DNA from 2 places in the Paenibacillus sp. Lou8.1 genome. Region 2 is predicted to be linked to the other one. Evidence: predicted binding sites of a transcription regulator. Region 2 holds the regulator's gene; the other holds the start of a gene.

Region 1 (7,695 bases), on a different contig from region 2:
AGAAGGAGCGGGTTTAGCGGCAGTAGCGTAGCGGTCCATTTGAATCTGTAGAAGCGGCAGCGTTCGCCTTTGCCTCTGAATTTTCACCTTATAAGGTCCTATACATTCCAAAAATTCAGGGGCAACAGCGATCGAAAGATCAAATGGAACGCGGAGTGGTCAACACTACGTCCTTACCTGCACTCACGGCAAACCTTGTCCACTTACAATACCTTCTCCAAGAAACTAATAGTCCGCTCGTTTTTCGGATTACCAAATACCTCTTGTGGCGTTCCTTCCTCTACGATGTAACCACCGTCCATAAACACAACACGGTCGCTTACTTCGCGTGCAAAACCCATCTCATGCGTTACGATCATCATCGTCATGCCTTCACGCGCCAGATCTTTCATTACGCCCAGCACTTCGCCTACCATTTCAGGATCGAGCGCCGAGGTAGGCTCGTCGAACAGCATAATATCTGGATTCATTGCCAGCGCACGTGCAATCGCCACACGCTGCTTCTGACCGCCGGAAAGCTGTCCTGGCAGTGCATCTGCCTTATCGGCCAAACCTACACGATCCAGCAGCTTCATAGCCGTTTCCCGGGCCTCTGCCTTGGACTGTTTCCCCAGTTCAGTCGGCGCGAACATAATGTTCTTGAGCACGGTCATATGCGGAAACAGATTAAAGTGTTGAAATACCATACCTATATTTTCACGGACTTTGTTAATATCCACGTTTTTGTCACTCAAGTTGTAGTCATCAACAATGACCTCACCTGCGGTAATTTCTTCAAGCATGTTCATACAACGCAAAAACGTACTTTTCCCCGAACCAGAGGGGCCAATGACACATACAACCTCGCCTTCACGTACTTGCATGTCGATGCCCTTTAGCACTTGATTACTACCATAGCTTTTTTTCAGGTTTTTAACGATAATTTTACCCACGGCGAACTCTCCCTTCAAGACGGTTGGAAATTTTGGTCAGGACTGTAATGACGATAAGATACATCACCGCTACTACCAGCCAAATATCAAAGGATTGGAATGTCCGCGCAATAATGATCTTACCCGATTGGGTCAACTCGACCAGACCGATAACAGACAAAATGGACGTATCCTTCAACGTAATAACCAACTGATTGATAAACGACGGGATCATGATTTTCACAGCTTGTGGCAAAATGATTTTAAGCATAGCCGTCCGATAGGGTAGACCAAGCGAACGAGCTGCTTCCATTTGTCCAGGATCAATGGACTGAATACCACCACGGATAATCTCAGTTACATACGCACCCGCATTCAGGGATAATGTCAGTACAGCCGCGACAAAAAGCGGCATTTTGAAATCCAGTGCCTGTGGAATACCAAAGTAAATAAAGAAAGCAAGCACGATCAGCGGAATACCGCGGAATATATCGACGAATACAGTTGCAATACCACGGAACACCTTGTTATGGCTTACTTTCATAAAGCCAAACACCAACCCTAGGATAAAGGCTACGAGTAAAGATACAAGTGTGTACAGCAACGTATTTCCCATGCCCTTAATCAGCGAAGGCAGCGAAGCGGAAATCAGTCCCCAGCGGCTGGTCTCTACAGGCGCCACACCTTTGCCCGATTCGCCAAGGTATTTAGCCAAAATTTTATCGTATTCCCCGCTATTGCGCAGATTAACAAGCCCTGCATTAAATTTCTCCAGCAACTCCTGGTTCTTGCCTTGGTTAACAGCAAACCCGTAAGAAGCACCTTTTTCCTTATCTGTTACCAGCTTAAGGCCGTTATTCTGGTTTACACCATATGCCAGTACCGGATAGTCATCAAAGCAGGCAACCGAATTACCTGTTTTGACTTCATCATACATTTGAGAAGAATCATCGAACGGTACTGTAGTAAAGCCGTATTTGGCCTTAATGGATTCTGCGAATGTGTAACCTTCCGTTCCTGTTTTGACCGCAACACGCTGTCCTTTCAAGTCCTCATAGCGTTTAACCGTATCATTATCCTTGCGGACCGCCATGACGACGCCTGAATCAAAATAAGGCTCGGAAAAATCAAATTTCCGCTTACGTTCATCGGTAATACTCATCCCGGCAATGACACCATCCACTTGATTCGTTTCAAGGGCCTGCACTGCCGCGTTAAAGCCAAGAGGCTTAATCGTATATTCAAAATTCTGATCCTTGGCAATGGCTGCCAGCAAATCCATGTCGATTCCAACAAATTTACCATCTACATCTTCAAACTCAAAAGGCGCGAACGTTGTATCCGTGCCGATATCATACTTTGTTTTATTTTCTGCATGTGCCACTACACCGAAATTACCGGACAGGGCAACCACAAAAAACAAACAAATCATGAGTGCTATTAGTTTTCTAGATTTTTGCATAATTTCCTCCAGTCAGTTGAACGGTTCAAAGTTTTCTGTTTATTCTACAGGAGTTATTAAAAATTGACTACTTTGATGTCAGGTATTTTTGAAAAACGTTTCATGGAACTATCTGGATGTGTAAACTTTGAAGAAGCCTTTTTGCCCTAGAATGCCAATAAGCCCCTGCCGCAAAAAGCGGACGGAAGCTTATTGTGTATTCTATAGTGTGTACCTATTTTTCAAGAAATAATAATGAACTAGAAAAGAATTTTGAAAATCAATCCAGATAACAGCGCAGCAATCGGTATCGTTATAACCCAAGTAATAATAATTCGACCGGCCAGCGACCAACGCACAGCGGAAAAACGCTTCGCAGAACCCACACCCAAAATAGCCGAAGTAATGGCATGAGTGGTACTTACGGGCAAATGAAGCAATGTAGCTGTGAAAATAACAGAGGCTCCCGAAATGTCGGCTGCGAATCCGTTAATTGGCTCGATTTTAAAAATCTTGGTTCCCATCGTCTTGATGATTTTCCAGCCCCCGATAGACGTACCCAGCGCCATGGCTGTTGCGGCTGAAATTTTCACCCACATGGGTACTTCCAAATGGTCCTGATACCCCGCCGAAACGAGTGCGAATGTAATAATCCCCATCGCCTTTTGAGCATCATTCGTACCATGCGTGAACGACTGAAGCGCTGCCGTAATGACCTGCATTGTACGAAACCCTTTGTTTACCGTATGCGGACTACGACGAGCGAAGATGTATTTTAAAATTATCATCACGATGTAACCGACAACAAAAGCAATCAACGGGGAGAAAATAAGTCCTTCGACAATCCCGATGAAGCCGCTCCAGTTTAATTTATCCGATCCCGCACCTACATACACCGCTCCAGCCAATGCACCAATTAGTGCATGAGAAGAGGATGAAGGAATACCGAACCACCAGGTTAAGAGGTTCCAGATAATCGCAGCGATCAGCGTCGCAATGACGATATCAATTCCATTCGTAAGCTTGGTTGGATCAGCGACACTTCCACCAATGGTCTTCGCAACGCCTGTAAACAATATTGCCCCGAGAAAGTTCATGACTGCAGCCATAATAATCGCACGTCGCGGGGTCAATGCACGGGTCGATACCGAAGTTGCAATCGCGTTCGCCGTATCATGAAAACCATTAATAAAATCAAATGCCAGAGCAAGAAAAATAACAATACCCAATACCAGTAAACTTGTATCCATGTAAAAGGACTCCCTTACGAGTTACGCATAATGATGGATTCCAGCATATTTGCAACATCCTCGCATGAATCCGTTGTCGTTTCAAGGCGTTCGTACAATTCTTTGCGTTTAATCAGTTCAATAGGGTCAGTTACAGTTGCAAACAGGTTTTTGATGCAAATACGCAATAATTCATCCCCCTGATTTTCCAAATCATTCAGGCGAATAGTGTATTCACGAATGGCCAGCAATTTTTTCTGTGAAAGCAAATGTACAGCTTTCTGAATTTCGTAAGCTGATTGACGCAGAATATCAGCGAACTGCACAATATACTCGTCCGGCTCCGTAATGTTGTACATATAAAAACGGGAAGCCGTCGCTTCAAGACCGTCCAACACATCATCCATGGTTGTTGTCAGTTCCATGATGTCGTCGCGTTCCAACGGCGTAATGAAGGTCTTGTTCAGCTCAGTAATAATCGTGTGTGTGTAATCATCACACTTATTTTCATACTTCTTCATTTCATTTGTAAACAAAGTCACATCCTGAAGATTTGAAGTATGTTGGGCAAAATAATCGGCTGCTTGCACGATCGTATCTGCCATATTTTCCAACGTCTCGAAGAATATATCCTTTTTCTTCAATCTCATAACGATTACCCCTTTACGAAAATATCCGCAACCTGTTTCGACTGCAATAGACAACCTTTGCTATCTTATCACACTCATCAATGTTTTTGTAATGTTTGTAAAAGCAAATTTCATGACATACGTATACAGTGCCCGACATGGAAGGTCATTATCCGACAATTTTTTCCTAAAAAGGTGTATTTCGTTTTCTAATTTGCTGCTATGGTTACATGTTCCTTTAGTGAAGTATCTGCAGGTACCACATGTATATAGGATGTACCTGGCGTTAACGGGATTTCAACCCCATTTTTCATAAAACGAATCGCATCGCCTGGTGTATGCTGCCACTCAGCCTGTATTAACTGTCCTTGTTGAAACACCATGGCCTCTCCACTGCCGTCCAGCTCAACACCTAATCTGCCCACATCATCCAACGTTCGATGTCTAGCGCTCATTACAATAACATTGGCTGCTGAGAGCTGTTGGTTATTATTTTGATCCACATGTGACTTTTCGTTCACAAAACGCTTATATTGTTGATTCGCTGGATCATAGGTATAAGATACTCGATAGCTTTTAAGCAAAAACCGAATTTGCAAAGATGCTGCTGTCTCGTCCACCATAACTGGGGTTTCACCGGATTTAAGGTAAGAATATACTGGAACGTCCGTATGCTTGGCATACCCTTTACTATCGCTTCCTTTGCGCAGTCTGTTCACGTCTGTGTATAAATTATGTGGAGGACGACGATCTTTGCTTCGCCAGAAGTAAGCCCCTCCATTTGAAATCTCATCCAGATGTTCCTTCCGTTGCTGCTGTAAAATCGCATAGGCATCTGTGCTTCCCCCTGCGTGTATCGGCAACGCACCATAGGTTTCGCCCAGCTCAATCAAATACGGTCGAATGCTACGGACCGGTCCGATCTTTACATCTCCACCATGACTTTGGAAAAAAGCGACCAGACGGGTAATCCCGCCTTCTGCAAGAACTTCATATACCATGTCTGCCTGGCTAAGTCCTGCCTGAGGACGTGCAGCCGGAGCATTGTTAATCATGACAGCGAGCGGCCGCTCCAAAACAGGCTGCTCCACCGGAAGACCGGTAAGCGGAGCTGTAAATGCCGGAATAGACTGCTCCTTCGGCGGTTCAAGTGCCTCCTTCTCTGTTTCTTGCTTGGTCGGTTGGGGAACGGATTCAGATTCACCCGTATTGGACATAGCAGTACAAGACATCAGCGTCATGCATAACAGAGCTGAGGCCATCACACGCAACCAATGATTTCGTTGGGAAATGGGCCCGGACAAGTTCATCCCTCCACTTAGTTATTTTTCTCATTATAAGCTTTATTTCCTGTTTTTGTCTTGATTGAAGCGTAACCACTCTATAGAATACTTATCTAAAGACATTAAAATTTAAAAAATATTCGGACTTTGTGATTTTTATCACAAATAACTGTAACTGAACCTACTACAATAAAGGTGTAGCAAAGATGATCATCCCCAACAAAATGAAATACAACCAACATTATAGATTAAGAAAGAGGAGTGGTTTGAATGTTTAACAGCTGGTTACGTGAAAACAAAGTCGCAATGTGGTTGCTGACTGTAGTACGGGTTTATCTAGGTTATGAATGGATGACCCACGGACTTGAAAAGCTGACAGGTGGATTCGATGCAGGCGGATTTATCTCGGGGGCCATTGCTAAAACAGGTGGAGACCATCCCGCTGTACAAGGCTGGTGGGGATCGTTCCTGGAAGCCTTTGCCCTGCCGAATGTAGGTTTGTTCAACGTCCTGATCCCATTGGGTGAGTTCTTGGTCGGGGTTGGCCTGCTTCTCGGTACATTGACTACACTGGCTGCTTTAATGGCTATGGTTATGAACTTCTCGTTCCTGTTCTCGGGTACAGTAAGCACCAATGCAATCTACCTGCTGTTTGAAATCTTCCTTGTAGTTGCTGGTGCAAATGCCGGAAGAATTGGCTTTGACCGTTGGGTACTGCCCTTCCTGCGTGGACTGTTTCGTAAAAATAAAGATACCTTTCCAGCGGACCCTAGTCGAAAAATAGCTTAAACTGGCTAAAAAAGAACGTGCCTTCTAATTAATCGAAGACGCAAAATACACAAAAGAACTTCCATTCCCACACACCATGTGGATTCGGAAGTTCTTTTTTTACATTTACGTATCACTTTCTTGACCAAAAGCCCAACAATTGAGACTTAACGAACCAAGGACATACGATTGAAAAAGCTTACGCGCGGAGCGCTCATGATCCGCAGCCCCCATCGCATAAAACAAAGGTGAAAAATGCTCTATTCCATAAGAAGGTACCGCCTGTTTGGCATATGGAGCCTTCTTGTCATATTGGAATAGGTGACGCAAATTCCAGTCTTGAAGCTGCTGTGCAATCCAGTCATCATATTGAACGGCCCAATCGGCTGGCTCACTCGTCTGCTTGAGTGTCCGCAAGTTGTGGACCAGTCCACCGCTACCGATAATCAAAATTCCTTGTTTTCGCAACGGCGCCAGCATCCGCCCAATCTCGTATTGCTCCTGGGGAGCGCGCCGAGAATCAATGGATAAGGGTACGACCGGTATGTCTGCATCAGGATATATATGCCGCAAAACCACCCATGCTCCATGATCCAGTCCTCGGTTCCGAACCGGCTGGTGGAACAGGTTATGCTGACTGAACAGATGCTCTATCTCCTCATACAGCTTTGGATCGCCTGGTGCAGGGTAATCAATTGAGTACATTTCTTCGGGAAAGCCATAGAAATCGTGCAACGCTGCATGCTGATCATCCGCGCCAATACATTGATCGGGGCTATCCCAATGCGCGGAAAAAATGACAATTCCTTTGGGTCGGGGCAGGCTCGCGCCCAACTTTGCAAGAAAGCTGGTATATGCGTTATTTTCTACAGCCAGTGTCGGTGAACCATGCGCAACAAAAATTGAGGGTAATGTCATCGCTGCCAACCTCCACACGCCAGTATAGTGTTACTCTTCCATTTTACTCCGGCGGAGGCGCAATTTCCAATACAATCCGTTACACACTGAAATCAGATCATCCAGTGCTGCCAATCCCGTTGAATATTTTCCTGTTCATCCAGCCATTCAAGTGTTCGATCAATCAGCCGTTGCCGCTCTTTACCTGACGAGAAAGTGTGATCTCCCTGGAAAATAATCTCTTTATCACAGCGTCCCTCTGGACGCATCCAGAATATCTTTTGAAACAGAAATGCATAATCCACAGGAATAATATCATCCGAGGTGCCATGAACAACGAGCACATCTCCGTTAAATTTAACGGCCTCCTGGAACGGCTGAAATTGAGCTAACGACTCAAAATAAGCAGGCGTAAACTTATAGCCCAAATAGTCGGCATGACCGGTTTTAACAGACTCATCGTACACGCTTCGCTCCGTAATTTTGACGATGTCATTGAACGGATAGCCCACTGCGGACCAAAGAACCAGATTTTGT
Region 2 (7,695 bases):
GTGGAAGATTGGACGGAGCTAGCTGCTCCGCGTAGAGAAGATGACCCGAATCCACTGTCAGGTGTTTCCTTTGAGGAGTACATGGATGATGTGCGGGACAATTTGCGTTCATCCTTGAGCCAATATGAGGAGCGCGAGGCGCAGATACAGATGATTGAGGGTGTAAATCAGGCACTGAGTGAAGACAAGCATCTGCTGATCGAAGCAGGTACAGGAACAGGGAAGTCCCTCGGCTATTTGCTCCCATCGCTGTATCACAGTGTGAAAAAAGGACAGCGAGTTATGGTAAGTACACATACGATCAACCTGCAGGAGCAATTACGCGAGCGCGACATTCCGATGCTGACCAAGGTGATTCCGTTTCCGTTCCGGGCTGCTATTTTCAAGGGTCGGGGACATTATTTGTGTCTGCGTAAGTTTGAACATAAAATAAACAGAAGAGACTTCGCGACACCGAAGGAAGATTTAATTACAGCTGCTCAGATGATCGTCTGGTTGACGCTAACAGAAACCGGTGATGATGAAGAACTGAATCTGAGCAACCGTGGTGGAGATTTCTGGGAAACGGTGGCGAGTGATTCAGAGTCCTGTCTTGGTCGTTCTTGCCCATGGTTCCGCAAATGCTATTATCATCGTGCACGCCATGAAGCAGGGATAGCGGATGTTGTTATTACGAATCACTCTAAGTTGTTTACAGACGTCAAAGCTAGTCACCAGTTGTTGCCAAGCTATGAACATCTGGTGATTGATGAAGCCCATCACCTGGAGGAAGTAGCTGGTAAGCACCTAGGTATGCATATGAAATATTTCACACTCGTGCATACACTGACGCGACTGTTCAAAGACAGCAAGAATGGACAACTGCCTTCACTTCGTCAACAGTTGGCGAAATCGGGGCACGAGAAGTCGACGGATTGGGCCTCAACCATCGATCAGATGTATCCGCTCGTGTTAGAGGTTAAGGAAACTTGGGACCTGCTAAGCGACAAGCTGTTTGGCATGTTGCCAGAACGAAGCGATGCGACACCGGGTGAAACAGGACAGTTTTCTTCCCGTCTCAAACCTTCAGCCAAGCCTGCAAAGTGGGATCAGGCGGGGGCTTTGGAAAATCAGCTATATGTAACGATGAGTGAAATTTTGCGCAAGGGCGACAAGCTGATGCTGGACGTCAAGGAAGAACATGACGATTATGCGGCGGATAGCCTTATTACAGATATCACGGGTCTGCTCAAGGATCTGGCGGGGATTCGAGAAAATTTGCGCTTTTTTATGCGACTCGATGATGAAACAACCGTATACTGGCTCGAAGCGAGTGGGCAATTCCGCAGTAAATCATTACAATTTTATGCGGTGCCCGTCGATGTGAGCCGCCAGTTGAAAGAAATGTTTTTTGACAAAAAAAGAAGCATTATTCTGACGTCTGCTACCTTATCGGTAGATAAGTCGTTTCAGTACATGATCGATCAGCTCGGCTTGCAGGAGGCCGCAGATCAAGAGCGGCTGATGACTTCGCAGCTTCCGTCACCCTTTAATTACAGGGATCAGGTGTTGCTGGTCATTCCACGGGATTTCCCAAGCGTGAAGGGCAGTGTAGGAGATGCACACTTTGTAGATATGCTCGTTAGCTCTCTAGGAGCGACTGCTCAGGCGACGCGGGGGAGAATGCTCGTTCTGTTTACTTCCTATCGGATGCTCCGGCAAGTGTATGAGCCGCTCAAAGAGGCCTTAGCATCCAGCGAAATTACTGTGCTGGGACAAGGTGTGGACAGTGGGAGTCGCAGCAAGCTAACCCGCCGTTTTCAGGAAGCCAAAGCTTCTGTATTGCTGGGAACCAGCAGCTTCTGGGAAGGCGTCGATATTCCGGGGAAGGCTCTGACTTGTCTGGCCATTGTTCGCTTGCCGTTTCAACCGCCGAATCACCCGTTGCTGGAGGCAAAAAGCGAGCTGCTCCAGCAGCAGAAGAAGAATCCATTTATGAAGCTGTCTGTACCACAAGCGGTCATTCGCTTCAAACAGGGATTTGGTCGGTTGGTTCGTACAGCGAGCGACCACGGGGTCGTTATCGTTTACGATACGCGTGTGATCGAATCCTATTACGGAAAGCACTTTTTGTACTCGTTACCGGGACCAAAAATGGAGCATATGCCATCGGAGCAAATGGTGCCCCGCATCGCCGAATGGCTCCAATCCGCCCCGGAGACCGAGGCATAACGGACGGACACTAAGTATGTTCGTTACAATTAGGGGGAGCAAGTATGAAATCAGATAAAATTTCAGAGGCTGTCGTACGGAGGTTACCCGTATATTTACGTTATCTGAATGCACTTCACAAACGGGAGGTGGCTACGGTCTCTTCTCAAGAGTTGGGACAGAGGCTAGATTTAAACCCGGCCCAAATCCGTAAAGATCTCGCCTATTTTGGAGATTTTGGTCGGAAGGGTATCGGTTATGATGTTTCTTATCTAATTGAGAAAATACGCCATATCCTGAAAATCGATCAGCAAATTAATGTAGTATTGGTCGGAGCGGGTAATCTGGGGCAAGCCCTTTCGAATTATAACGCTTATTTAAAAGACAATATGAAGATTGTAGCGGTATTTGATGCGTTTCCAGATAAGGTAGGGACCAAGATCAATACATTGGTCGTGCAACCGATGGATGAACTGGAAACGACTGTGAAAGAAAAAAACATTCGAATCGGGATTATTACCGTACCTGATTTTGAAGCACAGCACGTGGCTGACAGGCTTATTGATAGCGGAATTGGAGCGATCCTGAACTTTGCACCGACTACTCTCAAGGCACCGGCCAACATTCGGATTCATGCCACAGACTTTACAACTGATTTGCTTAGCCTCGCTTATTATTTGGAGGACGGAAAGGAAGAAACACAATATGACAGTGAATAAATGGATGATTAAAAACGGCTCTTTTGCCGTAAATGGACCAGAAGCTGGGGTAATCCATGGTTTTATGATTGTGGAAGATAGCCGCATTACTTACATTGGCGAGACTTTGCCTTCGGGTGAGGAAGAGACGGAAGCGATCGATGGTAAGGGGCTTTTGTTTTTACCTGGTCTGATTAATACTCATGGTCATGCGGCGATGTCTCTGCTGCGTGGGCATGGAGATGACTTGGCACTTCAAGTATGGCTTCAGGAAAAAATGTGGCCTATGGAAGCCAAGTTTACATCTACGGACGTGTACTGGGGTACGTCGTTGTCTGTGCTGGAAATGCTGAAAGGTGGAACAACGACCTTCCTGGACATGTACGATCATATGGATGAGGTGGCTCGTGTGGCTGAAGAGTCAGGTATTCGTGCAAGTCTGATGCGTGGAGCAATTGGACTATGTTCGGAGGAAGAACAGCGAATCAAGCTGGCTGAGGCCGTAACTTTTGCGCGTAACTGGCATGGTAAAGCAGACGGGCGTATTACAACGATGATGTCACCGCATGCGCCATACACCTGTCCACCTGCGTTTATTGAAAAATTCGTACAAGCTGCGCATGATCTGGATTTGCCGCTGCATACGCACATGTCTGAGACGATCGCCGAAGTGGAGCAAAACGTACGTGACTACGGTTTGCGTCCAGTTGCACACTTGGATAAGCTTGGTTTTTTCTCCCGTCCTTCGCTTGTTGCCCATGGCGTTCATTTGAATGACGAAGAAATAGCTTTACTGGCTGAACGTGGTGTAGCGGTTTCGCACAACCCAGGTAGCAACTTGAAGCTGGCAAGTGGTGTGGCAAGAGTGCCTGAATTGCTGCGTGCAGGGGTTACCGTTTCTCTCGGAACGGATGGTCCTGCCAGTAATAATAACCTGGATATGTTCGAGGAAATGCGTCTGGCAGCACTTATTCACAAGGGTGTATCTGGTGACCCTACGGCAGTTCCTGCGAGTGAAGCGCTGCGTCTGGCAACAGAATACGGTGCAAAGTCAATTGGTTTAAAAGAAGTAGGAGCGTTGGCAGCAGGCAACAAGGCTGACTTTATCGCGCTGGATCTGAATCAGGCACATTTCTTGCCGCGTACAGATCTTATTTCCCATGCGGTATACTCAGCAAGCGCCAAAGACGTGGTTCACGTATGGGTAGACGGTCGTCAGGTTGTGAAAAACGGCGAATGCCTGACTATGGACGAGGAACGCATCAAACATGAGGCACAAGCCGCCTTTGAAGGGCTGCTGTCGCGCTAATTCAGGTGTCACATCCCCTTAGAGAGGAAGCACGGGTTTGAAAAATAAGAAAAAGTGGATAGCGGTCGCCATTTTGGCCGTAATACTGATCCTGGTCAGCATTTTCTGGTATTATTCCTATGTTACTCAAGACCAGGTGGCTGAGAAAAATGCCGCTATCATTAAGGCCAAGCAATCAGGTGGTCTGGTTAGCACGACTCAAACATGGAAGTCTGTGTGGGATCAGGTATATTGGGTGGTTCAAGGGAAAAATGCACAGAATGAAAATATAATGGTGTGGGTTCCTTTTCAAAAAGTGGAAGGACAACCTAACGTACCTGCCGCAGATAATAGCGGTGTTCACACCGAACTGCTGAAGAATGGAGTCGATGAGCAAAAAATGACGGCAATAATTCAGCAGCAGCTTCCAGGTGTAAAAATTGTAAGGCTTCAGCCGAGTGTGTTCAATGGCGAATATGTGTGGCAGTTGTTTTACGATGATGGAAGTCATCATTACTACAGCTTTTATCGTTTCTCAGATGGGGTAGCGACGGGTGTAAAATATACTTTGCCCAATAACTAGCTGGTTGAGGATTAGCAGATGTGGAATGAATGACTAGTAAATAATTGAAAGCTTAAGAAAAAGACGTAAATGCGATGAAATTCGTATTTACGTCTTTTAGTCTTGCTATGCCGTAAAATGGGCTGAAAGCCAGTGAAGCATCTTTACCAATCCATTTTCTCTCTAGGGCAAATTCATCTTTATGGCGGGCAGTACGGAGTGAAAGATTTGAATCTGGAGAAGCGGAGCGTTCGCCTTTGCCGCCGGATTTTCTCCGTAAGAATCTAATCGAAAAAAATCCGGTGGCAACAGCGATCGTAAGATCAAATCCTACACGCATCGTCTCGCCTCCACCTTAACCAAAGATTTTGCCTCATCACAACTCCTCCACACATTGCCTTCGATATTAGATATACGTTATGATATACTATATTTTATAAGTGATAGACAAAAATGATAGAAAAAAGAATTGCTGATCGCTGTAAGATCATGCAATTTGGTTGTTTGTTGACATTCGTCCCGTTTCTTCTGGGTTTTACATTTTGAGAGGAGGATGTTGTTTGAAATTGCGTGCAGTTCCTATCGTTGTGGCGGCAGTTTTGGCAGCTTTGCTGCTATTTGGGGGATGGTTCATTTACCGTCAGGTTACAATGCAAAGCCCTCTGGAAAAACTGGTTTCTCAATATCCAGGCGTGACAAGCGCTCAAATAGATATTAAACAGGATCAGGTTGTATTGAAACTAGATCTCAAACCGCAGGCGGATGTGGCCGGATTAGTCGATGTGGTTAAGCAAAAAGGACAAACCATCATTGGCAGCCGTACCATTAAGCTGGATATTGAAGATCGTTCCAATTCAGCACTGAATCAATGGTGGTCTGAGGCTATGTTTCCTGTAGCCGAAGCGATGGAAAATAAAAAGTATACTCAAATTTCATCTACAGTTGAGCAGATGAAAAAGAAAAAGACGGGTATCAAAGCTGATACCGACATGGATTCGAACAATGTCTATATCCGACTCAGCGAAGGGAAAGCGACCAAATTTATCGTTTTGCCACGTCAATCTCAGCAAATGGGGGTATGGCCTAATGCCTAGATGGATCAAGGAAACATTAATCGGCATAGTGCCGGTGACTATTATATTTCTCGTTTTTATTGGGGTGAATATTATCCCTCTTCTAGTTGCTGGCGTGATGCTCAGCGGCTTGTTAATGCTCATGCATGCACGTGGTGGCTTGGCCGTAGGTGCTGGGCAAGAACGTAAACGCAAAAAAAATGGTCCGGACAAGCTGACTTTTGAGGAAATCGGTGGGCAGGAAAGCGCTAAACAGGAGTTGCGTGAGGCCCTGGACTTTTTGAATCGACATGATGAAATTTCTAAGTTTGGTATCCGTCCATTAAAAGGTGTTCTGCTCACAGGTCCTCCGGGAACAGGGAAAACACTGATGGCGAAAGCAGCCGCACACTATACTAATTCTGTATTTGTTGCAGCCTCAGGTAGTGAATTTGTTGAAATGTACGTTGGTGTTGGTGCGGGTCGTGTCCGTGAGTTGTTTCGGGAGGCACGTACTCGTGCAGCCAAGGAAAAGAAGGAAAATGCGATTATTTTTATTGACGAGATCGACGTAATTGGTGGTAAGCGTGAGGGTGGACAGCAACGAGAATATGATCAGACTTTGAATCAGTTGCTGACAGAAATGGATGGCATTTATTCGGCAGATACACCGCGGATTTTGATCATTGCAGCAACAAACCGTAAAGAAATGCTGGACAGTGCCTTAACGCGTCCAGGGCGTTTTGACCGTCATATTCAAGTGGATTTGCCTGATAAGAAGGGCCGTCTTCATATTCTTAAAATTCATGCCAAAAACAAACCGATTCAGGAAGATGCGAATCTGGACAAAATTGCTGAGGAATCTTACGGGTTTTCCGGCGCACAGCTGGAGAGCGTGATGAATGAAGCGGCAATCTATGCGATGAGACAGGATCAGAAAATGATTGCGCAGAAGCATCTGTCGATGGCAATTGACAAAGTAATGATGGGTGAAAAGACAGATCGAGAATCGACGTTGGAAGAGAAAAAACGTGTAGCGATTCATGAACTAGGACATGCTATTATGGCCGAAATTGTTCGTCCCGGTAGCGTAAGCCAGGTAGCACTTAGCCCACGTGGAAAAGCGCTTGGCTATGTGCGCCACAATCCACAGCAAGAGCATTATTTATACACCAAGCAGTTCCTGGAGGAGCAGATCATGATCTCGCTCGCAGGGGCCACAGCGGAAGAAATGTACTATGGCGGTCGCAGTACCGGCTCAAGTAATGATTTTGAGCAGGCGCTGAATATCGTCCATACGATGATGACTTCCGGTTTGACTTCACTTGGCATTATTAACATGGAAATGGTAACCAAAGAAGAACTTATGCGGGAAAATGGCGAGATTATGGCTGACCTGCATACCCGAACTTTGGAGTTGCTGGAAAAGCATCGTCCTGTGTTCGACAACTCACTTGACATCCTAATGAAGGAAGAAACTCTGTCTGGAGACCAATTTAGATGTCAATTTAGTGAAAATGCTTTATTACCAGCATAATTTTTTATGCTGGTTATTTTTTTTTACTTTTAGTCCGTGCTAAGATATTATTATCTATTGGGACATAAACATGTATTTTTCGACAAAGAAGGATACAATATATGAGAGTGACCAGGAAAGGGTGGAGTAAAGAATCATGCAATTTAAAAAAATCGGCGTCATCGGCGGCGGCACCATGGGACAGGGGATTTCTGAAATGCTCGCGTCCAAAGGAATCGATGTGCTGCTGGTAGAGCAGACACCAGAGAAACTAGACTACGCCTACAATATGATTGAAACGAGTCTGGACAAACAACTGGAAAAATGGGCAATTACTCAAGCTGAGAAAAAATTGATCTTATCCCGTATTCAAAAAGTAATCCATTTGG

Evidence for each region. Region 2 encodes Rex, which represses fermentation and respiration genes when NADH is low (regulators of the CRP and FNR family bind a similar motif). Its sites were predicted from a motif close to TTGTGAAATATTTCACAA; they were not measured.
Region 1: the regulator Rex is predicted to act here: its motif matches at 5,641-5,658, upstream of NLX78_RS18040 (DoxX family membrane protein).

What each region holds. Positions count from the first base shown of each region.
Region 1 covers NZ_JANAVN010000012.1:154,379-162,073, forward strand. The annotation lists gene NLX78_RS18015 (amino acid ABC transporter ATP-binding protein) at 204-932, opposite strand; gene NLX78_RS18020 (amino acid ABC transporter substrate-binding protein/permease) at 925-2,373, opposite strand; gene NLX78_RS18025 (inorganic phosphate transporter) at 2,613-3,602, opposite strand; gene NLX78_RS18030 (DUF47 domain-containing protein) at 3,617-4,231, opposite strand; gene NLX78_RS18035 (DUF3048 domain-containing protein) at 4,420-5,514, opposite strand; gene NLX78_RS18040 (DoxX family membrane protein) at 5,764-6,282, shown strand; gene NLX78_RS18045 (dioxygenase family protein) at 6,388-7,179, opposite strand; gene NLX78_RS18050 (alpha/beta hydrolase) at 7,272-7,695, opposite strand, start outside.
Region 2 covers NZ_JANAVN010000016.1:109,943-117,637, forward strand. The annotation lists gene dinG (ATP-dependent DNA helicase DinG) at 1-2,211, shown strand, start outside; gene NLX78_RS21565 (redox-sensing transcriptional repressor Rex) at 2,256-2,909, shown strand; gene NLX78_RS21570 (amidohydrolase) at 2,896-4,197, shown strand; gene NLX78_RS21575 (cell wall elongation regulator TseB-like domain-containing protein) at 4,235-4,759, shown strand; gene NLX78_RS21580 (hypothetical protein) at 4,812-5,078, opposite strand; gene NLX78_RS21585 (hypothetical protein) at 5,299-5,832, shown strand; gene NLX78_RS21590 (AAA family ATPase) at 5,825-7,327, shown strand; gene NLX78_RS21595 (3-hydroxyacyl-CoA dehydrogenase family protein) at 7,464-7,695, shown strand, end outside.